Regions from separate parts of the Pradoshia sp. D12 genome, predicted to be linked through region 3. Evidence: a T-box and tRNA genes for the amino acid it is inferred to sense, from the RefSeq annotation. Region 3 holds a T-box; the other regions hold tRNA genes.

Region 1 (4,379 bases), 1.3 Mb from region 3:
TAGAGTCTTGGAGGTAGAGCACTGTTTGGACTAGGGGCCCTCATCGGGTTACCGAATTCAGACAAACTCCGAATGCCAAAGACTTATACTCGGGAGTCAGACTGCGAGTGATAAGATCCGTAGTCAAAAGGGAAACAGCCCAGACCACCAGCTAAGGTCCCAAAGTATACGTTAAGTGGAAAAGGATGTGGAGTTGCCCAGACAACCAGATGTTGGCTTAGAGCAGCCACATTTAAAGAGTGCGTAATAGCTCACTGGTCGAGTGACTCTGCGCCGAAAATGTACCGGGGCTAAACGTATCACCGAAGCTGTGGATGCATACCGTATGGTATGCGTGGTAGGAGAGCGTTCTAAGGGCTGTGAAGCATGACCGGAAGGACATGTGGAGCGCTTAGAAGTGAGAATGCCGGTATGAGTAGCGAAAGAAGGGTGAGAATCCCTTCCACCGAATGCCTAAGGTTTCCTGAGGAAGGCTCGTCCGCTCAGGGTTAGTCGGGACCTAAGCCGAGGCCGAAAGGCGTAGGCGATGGACAACAGGTTGATATTCCTGTACCACCTCTCTTCCATTTGAGTGATGGGGGGACGCAGTAGGATAGGGTAAGCGCGCTGTTGGATATGCGCGTCCAAGCAGTTAGGCCGATGAGCAGGCAAATCCGCTCATCACATAAGGCTGAGCTGTGATGGCGAGGGAACTAGAGTACCGAAGTTCCTGATTCCACACTGCCAAGAAAAGCCTCTAGCGAGGAAGAAGGTGCCCGTACCGCAAACCGACACAGGTAGGCGAGGAGAGAATCCTAAGGTGATCGAGAGAACTCTCGTTAAGGAACTCGGCAAAATGACCCCGTAACTTCGGGAGAAGGGGTGCTCATTAGAGGTTTATAGCCTCGAAGAGCCGCAGTGAAAAGGCCCAGGCGACTGTTTAGCAAAAACACAGGTCTCTGCGAAGCCGCAAGGCGAAGTATAGGGGCTGACGCCTGCCCGGTGCTGGAAGGTTAAGAGGAGCGCTTAGCGCAAGCGAAGGTGCGAATTGAAGCCCCAGTAAACGGCGGCCGTAACTATAACGGTCCTAAGGTAGCGAAATTCCTTGTCGGGTAAGTTCCGACCCGCACGAAAGGCGTAACGATCTGGGCACTGTCTCAACGAGAGACTCGGTGAAATTATAGTACCTGTGAAGATGCAGGTTACCCGCGACAGGACGGAAAGACCCCGTGGAGCTTTACTGCAGCCTGATATTGAATTTTGGTACAGCTTGTACAGGATAGGTAGGAGCCTTTGAAGCCGGAGCGCCAGCTTCGGTGGAGGCATCGGTGGGATACTACCCTGGCTGTATTGACATTCTAACCCGCACCCCTGATCGGGGTGGGAGACAGTGTCAGGTGGGCAGTTTGACTGGGGCGGTCGCCTCCTAAAGAGTAACGGAGGCGCCCAAAGGTTCCCTCAGAATGGTTGGAAATCATTCGCAGAGTGTAAAGGCACAAGGGAGCTTGACTGCGAGACCTACAAGTCGAGCAGGGACGAAAGTCGGGCTTAGTGATCCGGTGGTTCCGCATGGAAGGGCCATCGCTCAACGGATAAAAGCTACCCCGGGGATAACAGGCTTATCTCCCCCAAGAGTCCACATCGACGGGGAGGTTTGGCACCTCGATGTCGGCTCATCGCATCCTGGGGCTGTAGTCGGTCCCAAGGGTTGGGCTGTTCGCCCATTAAAGCGGTACGCGAGCTGGGTTCAGAACGTCGTGAGACAGTTCGGTCCCTATCCGTCGTGGGCGCAGGAAATTTGAGAGGAGCTGTCCTTAGTACGAGAGGACCGGGATGGACGCACCGCTGGTGTACCAGTTGTTCTGCCAAGAGCATAGCTGGGTAGCTACGTGCGGACGGGATAAGTGCTGAAAGCATCTAAGCATGAAGCCCCCCTCGAGATGAGATTTCCCATAGCGCAAGCTAGTAAGAACCCTGAAAGATGATCAGGTTGATAGGTCCGAGGTGGAAGTGTGGTGACACATGGAGCTGACGGATACTAATCGTTCGAGGACTTAACCAAATGAATCAAGCATACTTGCCAAACTTACATTATCCAGTTTTGAGAGAACGAAAAAAAGATAAAATTTCTTTAAAATTTCTCTTGAAAAATGTCAGAAATACGATATAATAATAAATGTCGCTGACAAAATCGTCTGGTGACGATGGCGAAGAGGCCACACCCGTTCCCATTCCGAACACGGAAGTTAAGCTCTTCAGCGCCGATGGTAGTTGGGACGCGAGTCCCTGTGAGAGTAGGACGTCGCCAGGCATTATAATTATTCCGCAGTAGCTCAGTGGTAGAGCATTCGGCTGTTAACCGAACGGTCGTAGGTTCGAATCCTACCTGCGGAGCCATAAATGGAGAGCTGTCCGAGAGGTCGAAGGAGCACGATTGGAAATCGTGTAGACGGTCAACGCTGTCTCAAGGGTTCGAATCCCTTGCTCTCCGCCATAATAACTCACAATAATTGGCCCCTTGGTCAAGCGGTTAAGACACCGCCCTTTCACGGCGGTAACACGGGTTCGAATCCCGTAGGGGTCACCATTTAATGTGGAGGATTAGCTCAGCTGGGAGAGCATCTGCCTTACAAGCAGAGGGTCGGCGGTTCGATCCCGTCATCCTCCACCATAAAAACTAGTATCACACTCACATTGGCGCGGGGTGGAGCAGTCTGGTAGCTCGTCGGGCTCATAACCCGAAGGTCGCAGGTTCAAATCCTGTCCCCGCAATAAATGGTCCGGTAGTTCAGTTGGTTAGAATGCCTGCCTGTCACGCAGGAGGTCGCGGGTTCGAGTCCCGTCCGGACCGCCATTTACATAATGAAGTTGGCTCAGTAGCTCAGTCGGTAGAGCAAAGGACTGAAAATCCTTGTGTCGGCGGTTCGATTCCGTCCTGAGCCACCATTATTAATTAAAATTTAACAGATAATGATTTTTCCTAAATATTATGCCGGTGTAGCTCAATTGGTAGAGCAACTGACTTGTAATCAGTAGGTTGGGGGTTCAAGTCCTCTTGCCGGCACTCTTAATATCGGAGGGGTAGCGAAGTGGCTAAACGCGGCGGACTGTAAATCCGCTCCTTCGGGTTCGGCAGTTCGAATCTGCCCCCCTCCACCATTCATTATAGGGGCATAGTTTAAAGGTAGAACAGAGGTCTCCAAAACCTCCAGTGTGGGTTCAATTCCTACTGCCCCTGCCAATAAATATGGCGATTGTGGCGAAGTGGTTAACGCATCGGATTGTGGTTCCGACATTCGTGGGTTCGATTCCCATCAGTCGCCCCATTTTTAGATTAAACTCGAATAATAGCTTATACTAACTAATAAATTTAATTGTTGGGCTATAGCCAAGTGGTAAGGCAACGGACTTTGACTCCGTCATTCGTAGGTTCGAATCCTGCTAGCCCAGCCAACTTAATGCGGAAGTAGTTCAGTGGTAGAACATCACCTTGCCAAGGTGAGGGTCGCGGGTTCGAGCCCCGTCTTCCGCTCCAACAAATTTGGCGGCATAGCCAAGTGGTAAGGCAGAGGTCTGCAAAACCTTTATCACCGGTTCAAATCCGGTTGCCGCCTCCAAAATCTTGCCGGTGTGGCGGAATTGGCAGACGCGCACGACTCAAAATCGTGTTCCGTGAGGAGTGTCGGTTCGACCCCGACCACCGGTATCATCAGATTAATTCTTGCCAAGATTAATCATTAAAAAGACTCCCAAATGTTGAATTAAAACATTTGGGAGTCTTTTTTTGTATAAGAGTAGCAAATCGAAATAGATACCGGAATCTTTATACATTCCCTTCAAATCCCTCCATCTATTACCATTGGACTATCTGAGATAATCTGTTAATATAGATTTAATTTAAATTGAGAACCTTTAAGAGCAGTCCAGAGAGGCTGACAAGGTGGGCGATACTTTGTTTGGAGAACGTATTTATACACATAATATATTATTGTGTGAATAATACGGTTATTTCTGACACCTTCCACTTGTCACTTTATGGCAAGTGGTTTTTTTTTGCTCACCAAGACTAATAACTTGGGAGGAAACAAAATGCAATTAAAAGACAAAGATTTTTCATTTCAATCAGTACCTGAAGCAAAACGTAACAGCTTTCTGAAAATGCTTGTTGTTATGCTTGGTTTCACATTCTATTCAGCAAGTATGTGGGCTGGTGGATCATTAGGTGAAGGATTAACATTTATGCAGTTGATTGGTGTCATCTTATTAGGAAACCTTATATTAGGAGCATTTACCGGTGCATTAAGTTATATTGCAGCAAAAACAGGATTATCGACTCACTTACTGGCACAATATAGTTTTGGTGAAAAAGGAGCATATATCTCTTCATTCATGTTATCTGC
Region 2 (4,379 bases), 1.5 Mb from region 3:
ACTTTTACCATTAGAATCTGATAAGCATCCGTAGGTCACACTAAAGATAAAAGATTGCAGGTCAACAGCTATCAGAAGTTTGGTGGCAAATAAAAAAACCATGTACATCTTGTACATGGTTTTATGACCCCTACGGGATTCGAACCCGTGTTACCGCCGTGAAAGGGCGGTGTCTTAACCGCTTGACCAAGGGGCCAAATGGCTCCGCAGGTAGGATTCGAACCTACGACCGCTCGGTTAACAGCCGAGTGCTCTACCACTGAGCTACTGCGGAATAATAGTATGGGCGACTCAAACTATCGACCTGACACTTATCAGGCGTGTGCTCTAACCAGCTTAGCTATAGGCCCATTATAATATTATTGGAGCGGGTGAAGGGAATCGAACCCTCATCATCAGCTTGGAAGGCTGAGGTTTTACCACTAAACTACACCCGCAACAATGGGAGGGCTGATGAAAAACGAACCCAAGAATGGCGGAACCACAATCAGATGCGTTAACCATTTCTCTCTAATCGCCATATTTATTGGCAGGGGCAGTAGGAATTGAACCCACACTGGAGGTTTTGGAGACCTCTGTTCTACCTTTAAACTATGCCCCTATTATAAATGGTGGAGGGGGGCAGATTCGAACTGCCGAACCCGAAGGAGCGGATTTACAGTCCGCCGCGTTTAGCCACTTCGCTACCCCTCCGATTATTTTGAGTGCCGGCAAGAGGACTTGAACCCCCAACCTACTGATTACAAGTCAGTTGCTCTACCAATTGAGCTACACCGGCATAATACTTAGGTAAGATTAAACATATTAAAACTTATTTTATAATGGTGGCTCAGGACGGAATCGAACCGCCGACACAAGGATTTTCAGTCCTTTGCTCTACCGACTGAGCTACTGAGCCAACTTCATTATGTAATGGCGGTCCGGACGGGACTCGAACCCGCGACCTCCTGCGTGACAGGCAGGCATTCTAACCAACTGAACTACCGGACCATTTATTGCGGGGACAGGATTTGAACCTGCGACCTTCGGGTTATGAGCCCGACGAGCTACCAGACTGCTCCACCCCGCGACAATGATAATTTGTTTCCATATACTACAAGGTGTTTAAGGTATATATGGCGGAGGAAGAGGGATTCGAACCCCCGCGCGGTTTAACCCGCCTCCCGGTTTTCAAGACCGGTCCCTTCAGCCAGACTTGGGTATTCCTCCATATAGGTTGTGTATCTTGTAGGACTCGAACCTGCGACCGGACGGTTATGAGCCGTCTGCTCTAACCACCTGAGCTACACCGCCAAAATCCTATTGGGTTTAAGTAATGGTGGAGCCTAGCGGGATCGAACCGCTGACCTCCTGCGTGCAAAGCAGGCGCTCTCCCAGCTGAGCTAAGGCCCCATATTTTTTAGAATGGTCGGGAAGACAGGATTCGAACCTGCGACCCCTTGGTCCCAAACCAAGTGCTCTACCAAGCTGAGCTACTTCCCGCAAAGGAATGGCGCGCCCGAGAGGAGTCGAACCCCTAACCTTTTGATCCGTAGTCAAACGCTCTATCCAATTGAGCTACGGGCGCATTCTTGCAAAAAACTAGTGCCGAGGGCCGGTCTCGAACCGGCACGGTAGTCACCTACCGCAGGATTTTAAGTCCTGTGCGTCTGCCAATTCCGCCACCCCGGCATATCACTTGGCATTGGAGCGGAAGACGGGATTCGAACCCGCGACCCCCACCTTGGCAAGGTGGTGTTCTACCACTGAACTACTTCCGCATATAAGTGCGGGTGAAGGGAGTCGAACCCCCACGCCGTAAGGCGCCAGATCCTAAGTCTGGTGCGTCTGCCAATTCCGCCACACCCGCATGTTTATAAATGGTGAGCCATGAAGGACTTGTACCTGTAATCCTCGAGCTTCTAATTGATTAATTTCAAACCCTCTCGTTGACTGCTTTATTATTTTAATCTGTATTTATCTATATTTCAATAAGAAATATATGGAAATATTAATTTATTTTTCTTCCCTCTATCAAAAAGATTAAACATCTATGAATTCATTTATCCTACACAGGAATACAGGTTCTTTTATACGGTGTTAGAGCCCTTGCTTATAGCTATATAAACAACTCAAGATCCTTAATATCCCTTTTATTTTCAAATTATCTTAGAAGACATAACTATCATTTTACTGTTTGAAACGGAAAGAGTGATATTCCTAGCACCATTAGAAATATAGATACCAATTCTAGTATAAAAAATCTCCTATCTTCTCCATTTAACTTTTGAAGATCTCATAAATTGAATTTTAGCTTTTAGAGATTTTTACTCGCTTTTCCAATTAACTTTTACCTACTTAACAATACCTTTAATGATTCTGATATCAAAAACCAAAAAGTTGCCGTGTATTTTCTTTAAAATATGTAGATATATTTAATTCATCTGGTCATAGATAATTGCTTTGAATATCTGTTTGAGTTCTTTTGATGTTTTTCCACGAAGCCATTCGACCTGGTCAATTGGCAGCGTAAGCTTAAGGGTGATCTTTTCATCAGGCATCTCGACTTTCCTGATGTCGGCAAGGGAAATCCCCTTCTCAACGTCTGGAAAATTAATCCCATTCTCATCGATATGGTCAAGGCCCTGGTACTCATAGGGACCATCAATCACACAATTCAAGTTCAATTGCGGTAGACGGCCAGGAATTGATTTTACGTACATAAATGAGCTGATTACTCGGCTATCGCTCAGCTCAATTTCAGCGATAATACTCTCGCGACTGCTATATTTCTTTAGGGCTACCTCGCTCACGATGATGTCGAGCTCCAATGAAAATCCGGATGAAGTTTCCAATATATATATCGCACTATTAAAAATATAGATTTCTTCACCGTCAAGATTCACCGTTTTTACGCCAACCATGTCATTCCCCTCCAAAAGAGACCTTCGGGAATATTCCCCCACCCGGCTTATTTTCTTTTATTCTACTAAATCATGGTAGTTCCTCCAAGCGTAGCTTCTCGGCGATGGCAATGACATTCGGATGCTCCTTCAAAACCAAAGCGGGAAGGCCTCAGATATTTCGCCTTCAAATAGCTGTTTAACCGTGTTTGCCTTCTTTTCCTCAAAAACAAGCAGATGCATCACCCTGCTTTCCATGATGGTGTTGAACACCTTAGTGATTGCTTGCTCCGGCACATCTATAAAATTGGTGAAAAAACCGGCGTTTGCCTTGCGCTTCGATTCAGCGAACGATGTAGACTTACAATTCTTACTTGATTAAGAAACCGAATTACCTGCTTTATGCTTTAGAAAGAATTTATACATAGCTTAGAAGCTCTTATGCTAAAATTGAAATTGTATATCATTTATGAAAGAGAAGAAGGCATTTTATGAAGAAGATTATTACTATTAGCTTAGGTATATTATTGATTATTTTTGTGTTGGGTCTTACCGGCTTCTATTTTTGGTCCCAACAAACGTACAAAGCATCAGAAGAAGTTACATCATACATAAATCTAGATGACATTCAGACGGAAGAAAACTGGCTTGTGTTCGAACCAATAGAAAAACCAAAAAGCGGGATCATTCTTTATCCTGGTGCAAAAGTAGAGCCTGAAGCATATAGCTACTATGCCCAGGGTTTAGCGGATAAAGGTTATTTGGTGATTGTCCCGAAAGTCAACCTGAACTTTGCCATACTCGATATTAATCAGGCGGATCTAATTATAGATGAGTTCAGTGATATAACGAATTGGTATGTAGGCGGGCATTCACTTGGCGGCGTAGCCGCAGCATCTTATGCATACGATCATCTCGAAGATGTAAGAGGTTTAATCTTATTGGGTTCCTATCCGAGCGATTCCAATAATTTTTCAGAAACTGACCTCCCCATCCTCTCCCTGTATGCCGAGTTTGATGGGTTAACGACAACTGATAAAATAGCTGATACAAAACATTTGCTTTCGTCTGAAGCAACTTTATATGAGGTTAAAGGCGGAAACCATGCCCAATTCGGAATGTATGGAACGCAAGATGGAGACGGAAAATCCACGATTTCAGCAAAAGAACAGCAGGATGAAATAATAGAAGAAACGTTAAAATGGCTGACTCAATATCAAAGATAAGGGCCCAGTTTCTTTTAACACATCTGATACTGTAATAGCCCACCCGTTTTACGGGCGGGCTATTTTAAACTTTTATCTTTCATTTGAGGTAACCGCGCCTCACAAGCGCTATTATTTCTGACTATTTTAAATAAAACCCATAGTCTCTTCACAGATGTTTTTCAATTATTCAATTACACTACTAATAATCCCGAACCATTATTCCTTTTACTAGTATGATTCCCCATAGATTCAGATATTCGTTCTGAAACAGTAAATTTTGCAATTTAAA
Region 3 (4,379 bases):
GAGAAAATGATTCATCCCTTTTTCCAGGTCTTTTTCATGTTCATAATCAAACATTTTTACTTGGATCACGGCAAAGACTCCTCCTGTTTTTATATATCTTTGCCAGACTTTTATATTTTTATACTATTCAGAATACCATTTCCCCTTGCCAATGCATCATACCGCCCTCCATTGAGGCTGTCTTATATCCCTTCTCCTGCAGAAAATAAGCCACATTTTCACTTCTTACTCCTGCATGACAGATTAGAATATACTCCTTTTCTTTATCAAGCTCATCAAGCCGATCGGGTATTTCTCCCATTCTCATATGAATAGCACCTGGTACCATGCCATTTATAACTTCATAATCCTCCCGTACATCAATGATGGATAATTCCTCTCCATTTTCAATTCTGATCTGCAGCTCTTCGGGTTGGATAATTTTTATTTCTTCCATCTCCATTTTCCCCCTTTATAAAAAAGCCGTCTTACGTTTTATTAAACGTAAGACGGCCACACTTGTTAGTTTGCAACGATATTTACTAATTTTCCTGGAACAGCAATAACCTTACGGATTGTTTTACCGTCAATTTGCTCTTGGACCTTTCCGTTCTCCATTACGATTTTTTCCATTTCTTCTTTCGTAATGCCGGCCGGTACCTGAAGTTTTGCTCTCATTTTACCGTTTATTTGAATAACAATTTCAATTTCATCATCAACCAATTTGGACTCATCATATGCAGGCCATGAAGTATAGGCAAGTGTTTCATTGTTGCCCAGTCTGCTCCAAAGTTCTTCACTGATATGAGGGCAAATAGGTGACAAGAGCTTCACGAATCCTTCCATATATTGAATTGGAAGGATTTCCGCTTTATACGCTTCATTAATAAACACCATCATTTGAGAAATAGCTGTATTAAAGTGAAGTGCTTCCAAATCTTCTGTTACCTTTTTAACCGTTTGATGATAGATTTTCTCAAGGTGAGTATCATTGGATTCAGTGATCTTATCATTTACTGTACCGTCATCGGTAATAAACAATCTCCAAACACGGTCAAGGAAACGTCTGGAACCATCAAGTCCGTTTGCAGACCAAGCAATGGATGCATCAAGCGGTCCCATGAACATTTCATAGAGACGAAGTGTATCCGCACCATGGCTTTCTACGATATCATCCGGATTTACTACATTTCCTTTGGATTTACTCATTTTTTCGTTATTTTCTCCAAGTATCATTCCTTGGTTAAATAGCTTTTGGAAAGGTTCCTTTGTAGGAACAACACCAATATCATACAAGAATTTGTACCAGAATCTTGCATAAAGCAAGTGAAGTACAGCATGTTCTGCTCCGCCAATATACGTATCTACTGGCATCCAATGCTTAAGCTTTTCAGGATCAGCAATCGCGTTTGGATTTTTCGGATCGATATAGCGCAGGAAGTACCAGCAGCTGCCCGCCCATTGAGGCATTGTGTTTGTCTCGCGTCTTCCTTTACGGCCGTTCTCATCTACTACATTTACCCACTCTTCAATGTTGGCAAGAGGAGATTCACCTGTACCTGATGGTTTAATTTCGGTTGTTTTCGGAAGCATAAGCGGGAGCTCAGATTCAGGTACAGCTGACATAGTACCATCTTCCCAATGAATAATTGGGATAGGCTCTCCCCAGTAACGCTGACGAGAGAAGTTCCAGTCACGCAAGCGATAGGTTACTTTCTTCTCACCAATTCCTTGTTCTTCAAGCCATTCGATCATTTTGCCAATTGCTTCTTCTTTATTCAAGCCATTCAAGAATTCAGAGTTTACATGTTCTCCTTCTCCTGCATAAGCTTCTTTTTCAATATTTCCGCCCGCTACAACCTCACGGATTGGCAAATCAAATTTCTTAGCGAATTCATAGTCACGTTCATCATGAGCCGGAACTGCCATAATTGCACCTGTACCATAGCTCATCAATACATAATCAGCAATCCAGATCGGAATCTCTTCCCCATTTGCCGGGTTGATTGCATATGCTCCTGTGAATACACCTGTTTTCTCTTTAGAAAGCTCTGTTCTCTCAAGATCGCTCTTAGATTGAATTTCCTTTTTATACGCTTCAACTGCTTCTTTTTGCTCTGCTGTTGTAATTTTATCCACAAGCGGATGCTCTGGTGACAGGACAGAATATGTTGCCCCGAACAAGGTGTCAGGACGTGTCGTGAATACCGTGTAGGATTCGTTCGTACCTTTAATCTTAAAAGTTACAGATGCTCCCTCAGAGCGTCCGATCCAGTTACGCTGCATATCCTTAATGCTTTCAGGCCAATCCAATTCATCCAAATCCTCAATCAAACGATCTGCATAAGCCGTAATTTTCAAAATCCATTGGCGCATAGGCTTACGGATAACCGGATGTCCGCCCCGCTCACTTTTCCCATCAATAACTTCTTCGTTAGCCAAAACTGTTCCGAGTGCCGGACACCAGTTAACCGGTATTTCAGCCATATAGGCAAGTCCTTTTTCATATAGCTTTAAGAAAATCCACTGCGTCCATTTATAGTACTCTGGGTCGGTTGTATTGATTTCCCTGTCCCAGTCATAGGAGAACCCAAGTGATTTAATCTGACGTGTGAATGTACCGATATTTTTAGCTGTAAACTCTTCCGGATCATTTCCTGTATCAAGAGCATATTGCTCGGCAGGCAATCCAAATGCATCCCAGCCAATTGGATGAAGGACATTATATCCCTGCATACGTTTCATGCGAGATAGAATATCTGTTGCTGTATATCCTTCAGGATGCCCTACATGAAGGCCGGCTCCTGATGGATAAGGAAACATATCCAAAGCGTAAAATTTACGCTTCCCTACATGATCAGTCGTTTTGAATGTTTTGTGTTCTTCCCAATAAGATTGCCATTTCTTTTCAATCTCTACATGATTGAAACTCATCCTAATTCCTCCTACATGGTTCAAAATTGCTGTGCTTAAAAGCTTAAAACAATAAAAAAAGCCACTCATCCCTAATAAGTAGGGACGAGAGGCTTGTTATTAACTTCCCGCGGTACCACCCTGATTGATGCAGTAAATATGCATCCGGCTCGACTCTTTAACGCAGATGTACGGCAAACCTTACTCTTAGTTCAGGCTTGCAACTCCAGGGTGAGTTCATAATGTGTCCTGTTGACTTGCAGCGACCGTCAACTCTCTAAAAAGAACAACAATTACTACTAATCCCTCTCAAAGTTATTCATATGATTCAAAAAATATATACATTCATTGTATGTAAATCCGCTAAAAAGTTCAAGTCAATTTAGACTGTTTTTTCAATCATTGACAAATATAGCATCGATTATACAGGTTTGATAAAAATTTATGTGTGATTGGCGAGGGAAACTGGGGACTGGATTAATCTCAATTTTGGCCGGATTAATCCTTTATTTGGCTGGATTATGGGCATATCCGGCTCTATTCCTTTGTCGATTGGCTGGATTCCTCTCATTTTGCTGATCTACTCACTCATCTGGCTGAATTAGTCTTTCATCCGGCTGGATTCTCCGCCGCATTCATTATCCCCATAACTCACTTGTATACAAATAAACCAACAAGCACAGCCATATAGACTGTGCCTGCTGGTTTATTTGTATTGCTTTGGATGAACTGTTGCTTTAGTTTGTTGGCCTCCAGATGCTTCGTTCATCTTTTTAGCCTTCTTTATAATATCTTGATCTTCACCGGCCTCGATATCTTGATTATTAATGCCATTACGAGTCTTTTGTTCCGGATTATTATGTTTAGAACGTTTCCGCATAGTGAATACCCCCTTAGCGCCTGCGTACAACCATTGCATGCTGAATATCCTGAACCTGTATTTTCATACGGTTCAACATATCACGCTGTTGATCATTTGCACTGTGATCCATTGCTTCTAACTCATTAAATGAGTTTTCCAATCTGACCAATGCCTCGGTATATCCTGCTTCATTGTAGTGCTCCTGTTTTGCAGACTCCTTATATTGCTCTTCTGCGAATTCAATTGCATTAGTACATCGTTCCATACACTCACCCATGGATTTTCGTGTAGCCAAAGATACCCTCTCCTTTTTTCATTGGATTGGTTTACAAAAGCTCATCCATTATCCATTATGCCCCTTTGAAATTAAAAAGATTAGTGATTTTTAAAGCTGCTAATAATAGTCAATTGGAAAGTATACATCAGCGTGGTAAAATGGAGTTTATGTTCTTGAAATCTAAACAGGGGGTTTTTGTAATGAAACAGGTTAACCCTTTTCAATATGCAAGTGACGACAAACGTTATCATACATGGAATTATCATCTACGCAATCAATTTGGTCACAAAGTATTTAAAGTAGCTCTTGATGGTGGATTTGATTGTCCGAATCGTGATGGCACGGTAG

The links. The T-box of region 3 lies ahead of leuS (leucine--tRNA ligase). A T-box ahead of a tRNA ligase gene usually reads a tRNA of that ligase, here a tRNA-Leu.
Region 1: it has a tRNA-Leu gene. The T-box ahead of leuS (leucine--tRNA ligase) is inferred to sense a tRNA for this amino acid. The anticodon was not compared.
Region 2: it has a tRNA-Leu gene. The T-box ahead of leuS (leucine--tRNA ligase) is inferred to sense a tRNA for this amino acid. The anticodon was not compared.

Annotation. Positions count from the first base shown of each region.
Region 1 is NZ_CP044545.1:645,449-649,827, forward strand. Features, by position in the region: rRNA gene F7984_RS03145 (23S ribosomal RNA) at 1-2,041, shown strand, start outside; rRNA gene rrf (5S ribosomal RNA) at 2,174-2,290, shown strand; tRNA gene F7984_RS03155 (tRNA-Asn) at 2,302-2,376, shown strand; tRNA gene F7984_RS03160 (tRNA-Ser) at 2,382-2,473, shown strand; tRNA gene F7984_RS03165 (tRNA-Glu) at 2,492-2,566, shown strand; tRNA gene F7984_RS03170 (tRNA-Val) at 2,575-2,650, shown strand; tRNA gene F7984_RS03175 (tRNA-Met) at 2,678-2,751, shown strand; tRNA gene F7984_RS03180 (tRNA-Asp) at 2,757-2,833, shown strand; tRNA gene F7984_RS03185 (tRNA-Phe) at 2,850-2,925, shown strand; tRNA gene F7984_RS03190 (tRNA-Thr) at 2,971-3,043, shown strand; tRNA gene F7984_RS03195 (tRNA-Tyr) at 3,055-3,138, shown strand; tRNA gene F7984_RS03200 (tRNA-Trp) at 3,147-3,220, shown strand; tRNA gene F7984_RS03205 (tRNA-His) at 3,230-3,305, shown strand; tRNA gene F7984_RS03210 (tRNA-Gln) at 3,358-3,432, shown strand; tRNA gene F7984_RS03215 (tRNA-Gly) at 3,440-3,514, shown strand; tRNA gene F7984_RS03220 (tRNA-Cys) at 3,523-3,596, shown strand; tRNA gene F7984_RS03225 (tRNA-Leu) at 3,604-3,685, shown strand; gene codB (cytosine permease) at 4,069-4,379, shown strand, end outside.
Region 2 is NZ_CP044545.1:1,766,490-1,770,868, reverse strand. Features, by position in the region: tRNA gene F7984_RS08655 (tRNA-Glu) at 125-196, opposite strand; tRNA gene F7984_RS08650 (tRNA-Asn) at 200-274, opposite strand; tRNA gene F7984_RS08645 (tRNA-Gly) at 364-437, opposite strand; tRNA gene F7984_RS08640 (tRNA-Trp) at 528-601, opposite strand; tRNA gene F7984_RS08635 (tRNA-Tyr) at 610-693, opposite strand; tRNA gene F7984_RS08630 (tRNA-Thr) at 706-778, opposite strand; tRNA gene F7984_RS08625 (tRNA-Phe) at 823-898, opposite strand; tRNA gene F7984_RS08620 (tRNA-Asp) at 914-990, opposite strand; tRNA gene F7984_RS08615 (tRNA-Met) at 996-1,069, opposite strand; tRNA gene F7984_RS08610 (tRNA-Ser) at 1,117-1,209, opposite strand; tRNA gene F7984_RS08605 (tRNA-Met) at 1,220-1,289, opposite strand; tRNA gene F7984_RS08600 (tRNA-Ala) at 1,317-1,392, opposite strand; tRNA gene F7984_RS08595 (tRNA-Pro) at 1,406-1,482, opposite strand; tRNA gene F7984_RS08590 (tRNA-Arg) at 1,491-1,567, opposite strand; tRNA gene F7984_RS08585 (tRNA-Leu) at 1,586-1,671, opposite strand; tRNA gene F7984_RS08580 (tRNA-Gly) at 1,686-1,760, opposite strand; tRNA gene F7984_RS08575 (tRNA-Leu) at 1,768-1,849, opposite strand; gene F7984_RS08570 (hypothetical protein) at 2,415-2,918, opposite strand; gene F7984_RS19005 (hypothetical protein) at 3,033-3,179, opposite strand; gene F7984_RS08565 (alpha/beta fold hydrolase) at 3,374-4,108, shown strand.
Region 3 is NZ_CP044545.1:3,251,860-3,256,238, forward strand. Features, by position in the region: gene F7984_RS15580 (sporulation protein Cse60) at 1-69, opposite strand, end outside; gene F7984_RS15585 (rhodanese-like domain-containing protein) at 128-436, opposite strand; gene leuS (leucine--tRNA ligase) at 502-2,913, opposite strand; T-box leader at 2,991-3,214, opposite strand; gene F7984_RS19180 (hypothetical protein) at 3,345-3,497, shown strand; gene F7984_RS15595 (glycogen biosynthesis protein GlgD) at 3,599-3,772, opposite strand; gene F7984_RS15600 (YtzC family protein) at 3,786-4,049, opposite strand; gene F7984_RS15605 (tRNA modification radical SAM protein MnmL/YtqA) at 4,232-4,379, shown strand, end outside.